DNA from 3 places in the Nonomuraea sp. NPDC050547 genome. Region 2 is predicted to be linked to each of the others. Evidence: riboswitches for the same ligand, from Rfam matches in the RefSeq annotation. Region 2 holds a riboswitch; each other region holds the start of a gene.
The links. A riboswitch is a leader RNA that binds a small molecule or an ion and turns the genes downstream of it on or off. The one in region 2 is predicted to bind cobalamin.

Region 1 (3,264 bases), on a different contig from region 2:
AGCGCTCGATGACGTTCTACCTCGCGCAGTCGGTGGTATGGGTGGCGCTCTTCTACCCGTTCACCCTGGGCCTGCGCGACGACCTCAGCTTCGCCGCCAGCCTCGCCGTCGCCGTCGTCATCTGGGCGGCCTCGATTCCCGCGGCGGCCTGGATGCACCGCAAGGGATACCGGGGCCCGTTCGAGGCGCTCGTGCGCCGCATGTCGTACCGCTAGTTCCGGACGGCCGCTTCCTCCCGCAGGCAGGCGCCCTGCGGAGCGCGGGGGATGCCCAGGATCACGATCCGGCGACCGCCGAGGGGCGTCACGTTCGAGACGTGCCGTCGCCATCCGCGACGCGCAGCCGTTCCCGGTAGGCGCGAAGGCCGGCCGCACCAGGCACCCGCAGCCCGTAGACCCCCGGCCTCCTCGGGGTGAGCGACGGAAGCTCCGGGGCATCGGACATGAAACCGAACAAACGCATGTCCCCGAGCGAGGTAGCGGTCCACACGTGACGGTCACATGGCCGTCACGGACGCCCGTGAAGATCGTGGCGGGGTCAGCAGGGTTCAGGCATGGCCGAGTCCTACGCGGACCACGGTGGCGGCGGTCTCCAGGGGCGCGGGCTGGCGTGGTGAGCAGGAGGCGGCCACCACGAGCCGGTCGGCGAGGCCCGAGATCGTGGCGCACGTCGCCGCGGCGGATTCCACCGGCCCGGTGTGCGGCGAACGGCCGTCCACGACGGCGGCCACCACGGTCGTGCGGGGCAGGCCGCCCATCCGGGTGAGGGCGTCCAGGGCGCCGGGCGCGGTCACGAAGTCCAGGGCGATGCTCTCGACCCGCGAACCGCCCAGTACGGCCAGCGCCGGACCGGCCTCGCCCGAGCACAGGCACACCATCAGCCGGGGACGGTTGCTCAGCTCGCCCAGCCGCCGGTAGACGCGGGCCAGGCGGCGCAGGCCCGCAGGGTCGGCCGGTGCGGGCTCGTCCAGCTGGACCTCCTGCGCTCCGGCGGTGGCCAGCCGCTCCAGCAGTTCGGCGTACGGCTCCAGGAACGCCTCCAGCAGGCTGAGTGGATCGAAGCCCGGGCCGCCGGCGCTTCGGCCGCCGGTGCTTCGCAGGAAGGCGAGCGGGCCGGGTAGCACCGGGCGTACCTCGAAGCCGAGCCGCCTGACCGCCAGGTAGGCGGCGAGCGGCGCGCCGTGGTCGAGCCGGAAGCGGGTGGCTGGGGTGAGCGCCGACCCCTCCGCGACGCCGAAGGTCGCGGGGGAGCGGAAGGTGGGGTGGTGGAGCGGGAGGTCGGTCAGGCCGAGCGCCCGCCATCCTTCCCACAGGCCGGTGGTGGTCGCCGGGCGTCCGAGCACGGTGGTGCGCTGTCTCACGTCGGGTCCTTTTCCCTCGCGGAACCCCTGGGGGCCGCGCACCGGGCGGCGCGCGGGCGGTGGCAGGTGTTCGGACTCGCGGGCGTCCCACACGTTCCTACTGGCCGTCGCTTCCCAGGCCGGAGCCCAGTGCTTGCGTGGACGGCGGTCGTTCCCGCTCACCGCTGCGGGGCAGTCCCGGATTCACACCGGGTTCCCTCTTGCGCCGATCCCTCAACGGGGCCGGGCCAGCCGCAGGAGGAAGCATATGCCCTGCGCGGGTCGCGCACGCGGCCATGCCTCGCCCGGCCTGGGCGTGATGCGGCGAGGTGTTCCCGGCATGGGGTCGCGTCATCTCACGCCGAGGCACCTCGGACCGCGGCATGTTCGGGCTGTGGCATCTCGCGCGTCGCGCCTCGGGCCGGGGGCGCCTCGGGGCTCGGGCATCCGATCTCGCGTGTGCCGGGAGATCGGATGCGCCGCGTGCATGGGCGTGGTGCCGTGCGGGTGCCGGGCCTTGGTCTCCGATCGATGAGGCCCGCGTGCCGGGTCAGGGGCGGGGGATGGCGACGGCGTCGTACGTCGTGTCGGGGGTCGGCGGGGTGGTGAAGCGGGCATTGGGCAGGTACAGGCGGGACCCGAACGCCGCCACCGTCGTCGGCACGTCGAACAGGGCGCTGGTCACCCGCCGGACCACGCGGCCCTCGGTCCCCGCCGCGTTCAGCCGCAGGACCGCCACGGTGTTGATCCGGTTCTGCACCGCGTACAGGGTCCGGCCGCGCAGCAGCAGGCCGTCGCCCTGCGGCAGCGACTCGCCGTGCAGGTCGATCCGGGAGGTGGTACCGGTGCCGTCCACGCGGAACAGGCCGCCGGTGTTCGACTGCACGATGATCAGGCCCCGGCCGTCGGGGGTGGCGGCGATGCCGTTGGCGTTGATGCCGGTGCCGTACACCAGGTCGCCCGTGAGCGGGACCCGCACCACGTCGGCGGGCAGCCGTCCGCCGCGCAGCGGCAGCTTGTAGAGCACCGGGTTGGCGGAGTCGGTGAACCACGCGGCGTCGCGGGTGAGGATGACGTCGTTGACGAATCCGGCGGCGGTGGCCAGCCGGTAGGAGGCCAGGACCCGGCCGGTGCGGGTGTCGACGACGCGGGCGTCCCCGGCCGTGCCGCCCGCCACGAACAGGCGTCCGCGCTCGTCGATCTTCATCCCGACGGACGGGGTGCCGGGACCCTCGCTGATGATCGCGCCGCGCCCGGTCCGCAGGTCGGCCCGGTAGATGGAGCCGTTCGCCAGCGAGCCGAAGTAGGCGAGCGGGCCGGAGCCGATGGCGATGCCCTCGGGCCGGAAGCCGTCGGGCAACGGGATCGACTCGGGTAACTCCCGGTCCGCGGCCGCCCCGGCGGGAGCGCCGGTGGCGACGGCCAGGACGAGGGTCGTGACAATCGCGCAAAGGAGCCTGATGGTTCGCAGCATCTGATGCCCTCTTTCCAATCGTCTCGGGACCCACGCTAGATCGCCGGGCGCCGTGCGCAAGTGCCGCGAGGCCTCCGGCTAACGGGCGGGGCTCCCGCCGTACACGGCCGTCACCTTCACACCGAGCGCCGCGGGCAGCAGCGGCGCGGCCTCGGCGATGGCCGCACCGCCCGGGGCGAAGGCGGCGGCGTGCCTGAGCGCGATCCTGGCCGCCCGCCCCTGGACCTCGTAGGAGGCGTGCCCGAACGCGGCCGCCAGCGCGGGCGCCGGCTCGGCGGCATGCGGCAGCTCCCGTTCCAACCGGCGCAGGCCCTCCAGGGCGAGCCTGGCCTCAGGCCGGAACGTCAGCGCGCCGATCGTCTCGACGACCTCGCCTGCCGCGGCGGCGCCGCCGTACCCGATCTGGGCGAGCGCCAGCTCCGCGACCGCGCCGGGAGCGGCGGGCAGCAAC
Region 2 (3,264 bases):
GCAGCGGGGGCAGGCCGAGCGCGTGGCCGAGCGCGGCGCGGATGACTCCCGAGTCGCAGATGACCAGGAACGGCCGCCCGCGCCGGCCGTCGAACCTGGCCCGCGTCTCGTCGAGCCACCCCGTGACGCGCGCCGTCATCCGGTCGAGGCTCTCGCCGCCGTGGGGTGCCGCGCCGGGGTCGGCGAGCCAGCTCGCGAGCGCGTCCGGCTCCTCCTGGGCGACCCGCGTGTACGGCAGGCCGCCCCACCGGCCGTGATCCGCCTCGGCCAGCGCGTCGACCACGATGGGCGCGAGCCCCATGGCCGAGGCGGTCTGCAACGCGGCCACCGACGGCGCGACGAACGCCGCCCCCGCCTGCCCGGCCGTCAGTATCTCCCCAAGCCCACCGGGCTCCGCGTCGCCGGACACGCCGGGCTCGCGGAGTTCGCCGGGCTCGCGGAGCTCGGGCCGGGTGCCGGGTCCCGCGTATGACGCCGTCCTGGCCAGGTCGGCGGTCCCGGCCAGAAGGGCGGCCTTCGCCAGGCTGGCGCGATCGGCCTGCTCCGGCGCCGGGAAGCAGGCTGTGCGCATGCCTGGTGTGCTGGCATGCCGTACGAAAAGCACTCCGCTCAGCTCGGTGCGGCGGCTGGGACGGCGGCGGTGGTCCGGCGGGCGGCGCGCTCGCCCGCCCAGGCGAACAGCGCCCCGAACGCCGCCCAGAACACCAGCTGTGTCCCCAGCGACGCGAGCCGGAACTCCCACAGCAACGTGGCCGGAAAGCCCGCGGGCACCTCGTCGACCCGCGGCAGCAGCGCCAGCGCGGCGACCACCGGCACGAGGAAGGTCACGACGGTGACGCTCCAGCGCGCCCACGGACCACCGGTGACCCGGCGCCCACTGGCGACCGCGATGGCCACGGCGGCCAGGCCCACCAGCACCATGACCACGTAGAGCAGGGTCCGGCTGCCGATCGTGTGGGGGTCGCCGACGGCGGGCGGGTTGGCGGGATATTTCAGGAAGGGCAGCAGGACGATCGCCAGATAGGCCGTGCCCGCGGCGGCGAACGCGAGGGCGGGGTCCGACCTGGGCCCGACCCGTCCGCGCAGCCCGGCCACGACCAGGCCGAAGATGCCGCCGACGGCGAGACCGTAGAGGCCCGTCGCGAGGAACAGCCCGGCTTTCTGCACCGGCCTGCTGACCTCGGCCTCCTCACCGTGATGATCGTCGGCGGGCGCGGCGGGCGCTGCCGCCGCCGCGGCCTCTTCCAAAGCGATAGCGCTGTCGACGTGGGGCTCCCCCGCCAGGAAGGCGAAGGCGCCCGCGAACAGTCCGGCCAGCAGGCCCAGGAGCAGGCCTCTGACCACAAGGGTGCGCACCATCGTGCCCGGCCTCTAGTGGCAGGGCACGCCGAGCAGGTGGCGCCCGTCGTGCATCAGCTCGTGGAGCAGGGTGCCGGTCTGTGAGACCGCGCCGTTGTCCATCAGGACCAGGTACGCGATCAACAGGAACAACGGCACGCTCAGCAGCCAGGGCCGCAAACGGGGAAAGGGCACGGACGTCGAAGTGGTCCCACCACTCATCAAGGCCTCCTCAGGGATGACGCGTCCCAACAGGTGAGGTCACGGCCGTGAGGTGACCTGGCTCCCGGGATCTACGTCCCGGATACAGTGGCGCGTCCGCACCGGCATCTCACCGGATTTCCCCTGACAGCCGTGAAATCTACCGGAACGTATCCTTTCCTCCGGTTCTCGTCAACAGTCACGTGATCTTCGAGAGGTCGATGATCACGTTTTCGCCCTTGAGCGAATAGTGCACGAGCCGGCCGTCGCCGACGCCCGGGTGAACCACCTGCATCCCGCCATCGTCGCCGGGCCGGATGCCGAGGTCTCCCGAGCGGCCCGTGGCCAGGTCGAGCAGCGCCTGACCGCGGCCGGCCGAGTCGAACCGCACCGTCATGAACCGGTCCGCGGCGATTCCGGGCATAGGGATCTCGGGCAGGTCCCGCTCCTGGGTGCCGTCGCGCAGGCGCATGAAAGCGGTCCGGTCCGGCCTGGCGCCGACGCAGGTGAGCACGCCGCACCGCACCCAGGTCTCGCCCGCGCGCACCACCGCCCTGTTCGTCTCGCCCGTCTCGGCGTTGACGATCTCCTCGTAGCTGGTCTCGCCGTTGGGCGTGTAATCGCTCGGCGTCCCCGCCCATGGCCAGCTCAGGATGTGGTGCCGCTCGGCCCCCCGCACCGCCTCCACCTTCCCGCCCCCGAGGGGGAGGGTGGAGACGCCGCCGCCGTCCATCACGGAGAACGCCAGCCGGTCACCGGCCACCGCCATCGTGTCGACCCGTCCCGGCACGGTGGCCAGGCGCTCCGTGCTCCCGCCTTCGAGCGGGACCGACCACAGGCCGGTGCCGCCGTCCTCGATCGTGCTCCAGAAGACCCGGTCCGTGCCGATCGTCCAGTTGCTGGCGAAGACACCCTTCGGCGTGCGGATATTGGTGATCTTCCGGCTCGTCCGCGCCTCCAGGTCGTAGGCGTAGATCGCGTTGGCCTTCTCGTGGCTCTCCCACGTCTCGAACAGCACGGACCGGTCGCCGATCAGCTTCAGCGGGCGGATCTTCGCGCCGCCGCGCAGCTTGCCGGGGATCTTCGTGACGGCCGCCGGCCACACCTTCTCCACCGGCTCGGCCTCGGTGATCCGGGCCGGGGTGGAGGTGGGACGGATCGCGGGGATCGGCTGCCGCGGAGGTTCGCCGCGCAGCGCCACCGCGGCCCCTCCGGCGATCACCACGACCGCGACCGCCGCCATCAGCGCGTTCGCGCGGATCCTGCGTCGCCTGGACCGGCCGGCGATGTGCGCGGGCAGGCCCTGGGGGGCGTGTGGCGCGCGCTCGGCGGCGTGTCCGAAGGTGGTGCGCAGCTCGTCTTCCAGAGTCATCGGGCGCTCCCGTTCGTGGCGGAGGGGCGGTCGATCGCCGAGCGGAGCCTGCTCAGCCCGAGCGAGGCGTGGCTGCGGACCGTCCCCTGGGAGATGCCGAGCACCCCGGCGATCTCCGCGTCGGTCAGCTGCTCGTAGTAGCGCAGGACGAGCACGGCGCGCTGCTTCTTGGGCAGCCCTTCGAGCGCCTGCCAGAGCCCCTGCTCGGACTCCGAGGGCAGAACGTCCTCGTGCGAGGTCTCCGGCAGGTCCCAGCCGAGCCGTTCGCGCCGCCGTAACCGCCAGGTGCTGATGTGCAGCCTGGCCATGGTCACCCGCACGTAGCTCTCCGGGTCGCGTTTGCCACGCACCCG
Region 3 (3,264 bases), on a different contig from region 2:
GATGCCGGGGATGTCCTGGACGGAGCCGTCGGCCCGCTTGATGGCGTCGCGCAGGTCCTGCGTCCACAGCCCGCGCTCCTGAAGGTCGCGCACCAGGTACCGGTTGACCTGCAGGAACTCGCCCGACAGCGTCTCGCGCTTGAACACGTTGGACACCTGCGGCTCGATGCACTCGTAGCACCCGGCGATGGAGGCGATCGTCGCCGTCGGCGCGATGGCGATCATGAGCGAGTTGCGCAGCCCGGTCTCGGCGATCCTGGCGCGCAGCGCGTCCCAGCGCTCGGAGGCGCCGACGCCGTAGTGGTCGGGGTGCAGCACGCCCTGGGCGGCGCGGGTGTCGTCGTAGGACGGGTGCCGGCCCCGCTCGACGGCCAGATCGGCGGAGGTGGCGTAGGCGGCGAGGGCGATCTCCTCGGCGATCCTGGTCGACAGCGCCAGCGCCTCCGGCGAGTCGAACGGCAGGCGCAGCGCGAAGAACACGTCGGCCAGGCCCATGACGCCGAGCCCGATCGGCCGCCACCGCTTGTTCGCCTTCTCGGCCTCGGGCGTCGGGTAGAAGCCCAGGTCGATGGTGCGGTCGAGGAAGCGCACCGCGGTGCGGACGGTGCCGGCCAGGCGCTCCCAGTCCAGGCCGGCGCCGGTGACGTGGGCGGCCAGGTTGACCGAGCCGAGGTTGCAGACCGCGGTCTCGCCGTCGCTGGTCACCTCCAGGATCTCGGTGCACAGGTTGGACAGGTGGATGACGTTCTCCGGCCTGGCCGTCTGGTTGGAGACGCGGTTGGCGGCGTCCTTGAAGGTCATCCAGCCGTTGCCGGTCTGGGCGAGCGTGCGCATCATCCGGCCGTACAGGGTGCGGGCCGGCATCTGCCGCGTGTACAGGCCCTGCGCCTCGGCGGCGCGGTAGGCGGTGTCGAAGGCGTCGCCGTACAGGTCGGTGAGGTGCGGGACCGTCTTGGGGTCGAACAGCGACCACACGCCGTCGGACTCCACGCGGCGCATGAACTCGTCCGGCACCCAGTTGGCGAGGTTCAGGTTGTGGGTACGGCGGGCGTCCTCGCCGGTGTTCTCCCGCAGCTCCAGGAACTCCTCGATGTCGGCGTGCCAGGTCTCCAGGTAGACGCAGGCCGCGCCCTTGCGCCGGCCGCCCTGGTTGACGGCGGCCACGGAGGAGTCGAGCGTGCGCAGCCACGGCACGATGCCGTTGGAGTGCCCGTTCGTGCCCTTGATGAGCGATCCGCGCGAGCGGACCCGGGTCCAGGAGATGCCGATGCCGCCGGCGTACTTGGACAGGCGGGCGACCTGCCCGTACCGGTCGTAGATGGACTCCAGCTCGTCCCGGGGCGAGTCCAGCAGGAAGCACGACGACAGCTGCGGCCGGCGCGCGCCGGAGTTGAACAAGGTCGGAGAAGACGGCAGATAGGACAACGTCGACATCAAGGCGTACAGCTCGGCGGCCTCGCCGACCGTCTGGGACAGGCCGCAGGAGACGCGGAGCATGAAGTGCTGCGGGCGCTCCAGCACCTTGCGGGTCTCGGGGTGGCGCAGCAGGTAGCGGTCGTAGACGGTGCGCAGGCCGAAGTACTCGAACCGCTCGTCGGCGTCGGCGTCGATGAGGGCGTCCAGCTCTTCACGATTTTCCCGGACGAAACCGGCGAGCGCGTCCTGGATGAGCCCGGCCGCGTGCGTGGCGGCGACGGAGTCCGAGAACGAGCGGACACCGTGGCCCGCCGCCTCGTCGGCGATCTCCTCGGCCAGCAACCGTGCGGCGACCCGGGAGTTGGCCGGGTCGGCGATCACGCGCGCCGCCGCCTCCTCGATGGCCAGCCGCCGATCCATCTCAACGATCTGCGTCACGTGCAACACTCCTCGCGAGCGAGCTTTCCCCCTGCGAGGGCACGCGAGAGCGCACACGGCAAGTACGGAGATCCCCCGGCCGCGCAGCCCCCGGGCCCTCCCTCGAGGCCCAATGGACAGGACAACCGCTGGCAGGTCTTCGGGCTCGCGGGCGTCTCAACGCGTGAGTCCTACTGGCCGTCGCTTCCCGGACCATGGTCCAGTGCTGATGACGGCGGTCGTTCCCGCTTACCGCTGCGGGGCAGCCCTGGAATCGCACCAGGTTCCCTTTTGCTCCGCCTCCGGGGAGGCGAACCAGCGACAGTGCAGGATCCTACATCTAGTGGCCGATCCCGCAACTATCCCCGGTATGTTGTGCTCGGCGTGTCGAGCATGCCGAGTTCACGGAGTACTCTGCGGGTACGGGCGGACTCGGTGGCCAGCCATGTGGAGAAGTCGTCGCCGCTGAGCGGGATGGCCTCCCAGCCCCCGTTACGGCAGGCCTCGTGCCACGGCGCCGACCGGGTCGCCTCCTCCATCATGCGCACCGCGGCGCCCCGCCGTTCGCCGTCCATCGCCGCGGGCCCGACCACCGCGCACCAGTCGGCGAAGTCGACGCGAACCCCGCACTCCAGGAGCGTGGGGGCGTCGACGCCGGGGACCCGGGCGGCCGAGGAGACGGCCAGCGGCCTGATCCGGCCGGAGTCGAGCCGGGCCCGCCAGTCGCGCAGCCGCCCGGTGGCCGCCGCGACCTTGCCGCCCTGCATGGCTGCCGCCACCTCCTGGGCGCCCGGGTAGCCGGTGTAGTCGATCTTCCTGACGTCCACGCCGAGCCCCTGCGCCACCAGGCCGAACAGCAGGTGATCGGGCTCGCCCAGGGGCCCGCCGGCCAGGTAGGTGCGCTCCGGCTGGGCCAGCAGGTGGGCGGCGAAGGCGTCGAAGTCCTTCAGCCGTGAGTTGGCCGGCACCACCAGCACCTCGACGTTGCCGGTGAGCCTGGCCAGCGGCGTGGTGGCGACGTGCATGGGGCGCTGGTCGTTCAGCTCGGCGGCGGCCAGCGCGGGCAGGCCGGTGACGGTGACGGTGGTCGTGCCGCCCGTGCCGGTGGCGGGGTAGCCGGTCCTGCGCAGGGTGCGGTAGAGCGCCTGTGCGACCGCGGCCCATCGCTCACCGCCGGGGACGACGCCGACGGGGCCGAGGCCGTTCGCGCCGCCACCCGCGCCGGCGCATCCGGAGACACAGGCGGCCAGGCCGAGCCCGAGTGCGAAGAACTGCCGACGCCGCATGATGCCCCTCCCCGAACCCCGATAGACCTCCCATTACATGAGGTTATTGGCAGATCACACGGTGTTACACATCGGGGGGCACTCTTCACGTTTCATCGGCCGGCAGCGCGAACAACCTGATGTAGAGCGGGCGGGCGTCCGGGGG

Region 1: another riboswitch for cobalamin. It lies ahead of ACIBHY_RS52775 (hypothetical protein); the one in region 2 lies ahead of ACIBHY_RS34465 (CbtB-domain containing protein).
Region 3: another riboswitch for cobalamin. It lies ahead of ACIBHY_RS14005 (ribonucleoside-diphosphate reductase subunit alpha); the one in region 2 lies ahead of ACIBHY_RS34465 (CbtB-domain containing protein).

Annotation. Positions count from the first base shown of each region.
Region 1 is NZ_JBITGW010000036.1:11,590-14,853, reverse strand. Features, by position in the region: gene ACIBHY_RS52780 (DUF418 domain-containing protein) at 1-215, shown strand, start outside; gene ACIBHY_RS52775 (hypothetical protein) at 548-1,360, opposite strand; cobalamin riboswitch at 1,404-1,607, opposite strand; gene ACIBHY_RS52770 (SMP-30/gluconolactonase/LRE family protein) at 1,890-2,813, opposite strand; gene ACIBHY_RS52765 (hypothetical protein) at 2,892-3,264, opposite strand, start outside.
Region 2 is NZ_JBITGW010000015.1:280,117-283,380, reverse strand. Features, by position in the region: gene ACIBHY_RS34475 (histidine phosphatase family protein) at 1-571, opposite strand, end outside; gene ACIBHY_RS34470 (CbtA family protein) at 610-1,359, opposite strand; gene ACIBHY_RS34465 (CbtB-domain containing protein) at 1,372-1,533, opposite strand; adenosylcobalamin (AdoCbl) riboswitch at 1,562-1,709, opposite strand; gene ACIBHY_RS34460 (hypothetical protein) at 1,739-2,911, opposite strand; gene ACIBHY_RS34455 (SigE family RNA polymerase sigma factor) at 2,908-3,264, opposite strand, start outside.
Region 3 is NZ_JBITGW010000005.1:38,441-41,704, forward strand. Features, by position in the region: gene ACIBHY_RS14005 (ribonucleoside-diphosphate reductase subunit alpha) at 1-1,854, opposite strand, end outside; cobalamin riboswitch at 1,967-2,168, opposite strand; gene ACIBHY_RS14010 (Bug family tripartite tricarboxylate transporter substrate binding protein) at 2,193-3,119, opposite strand; gene ACIBHY_RS14015 (ArsR/SmtB family transcription factor) at 3,205-3,264, opposite strand, start outside.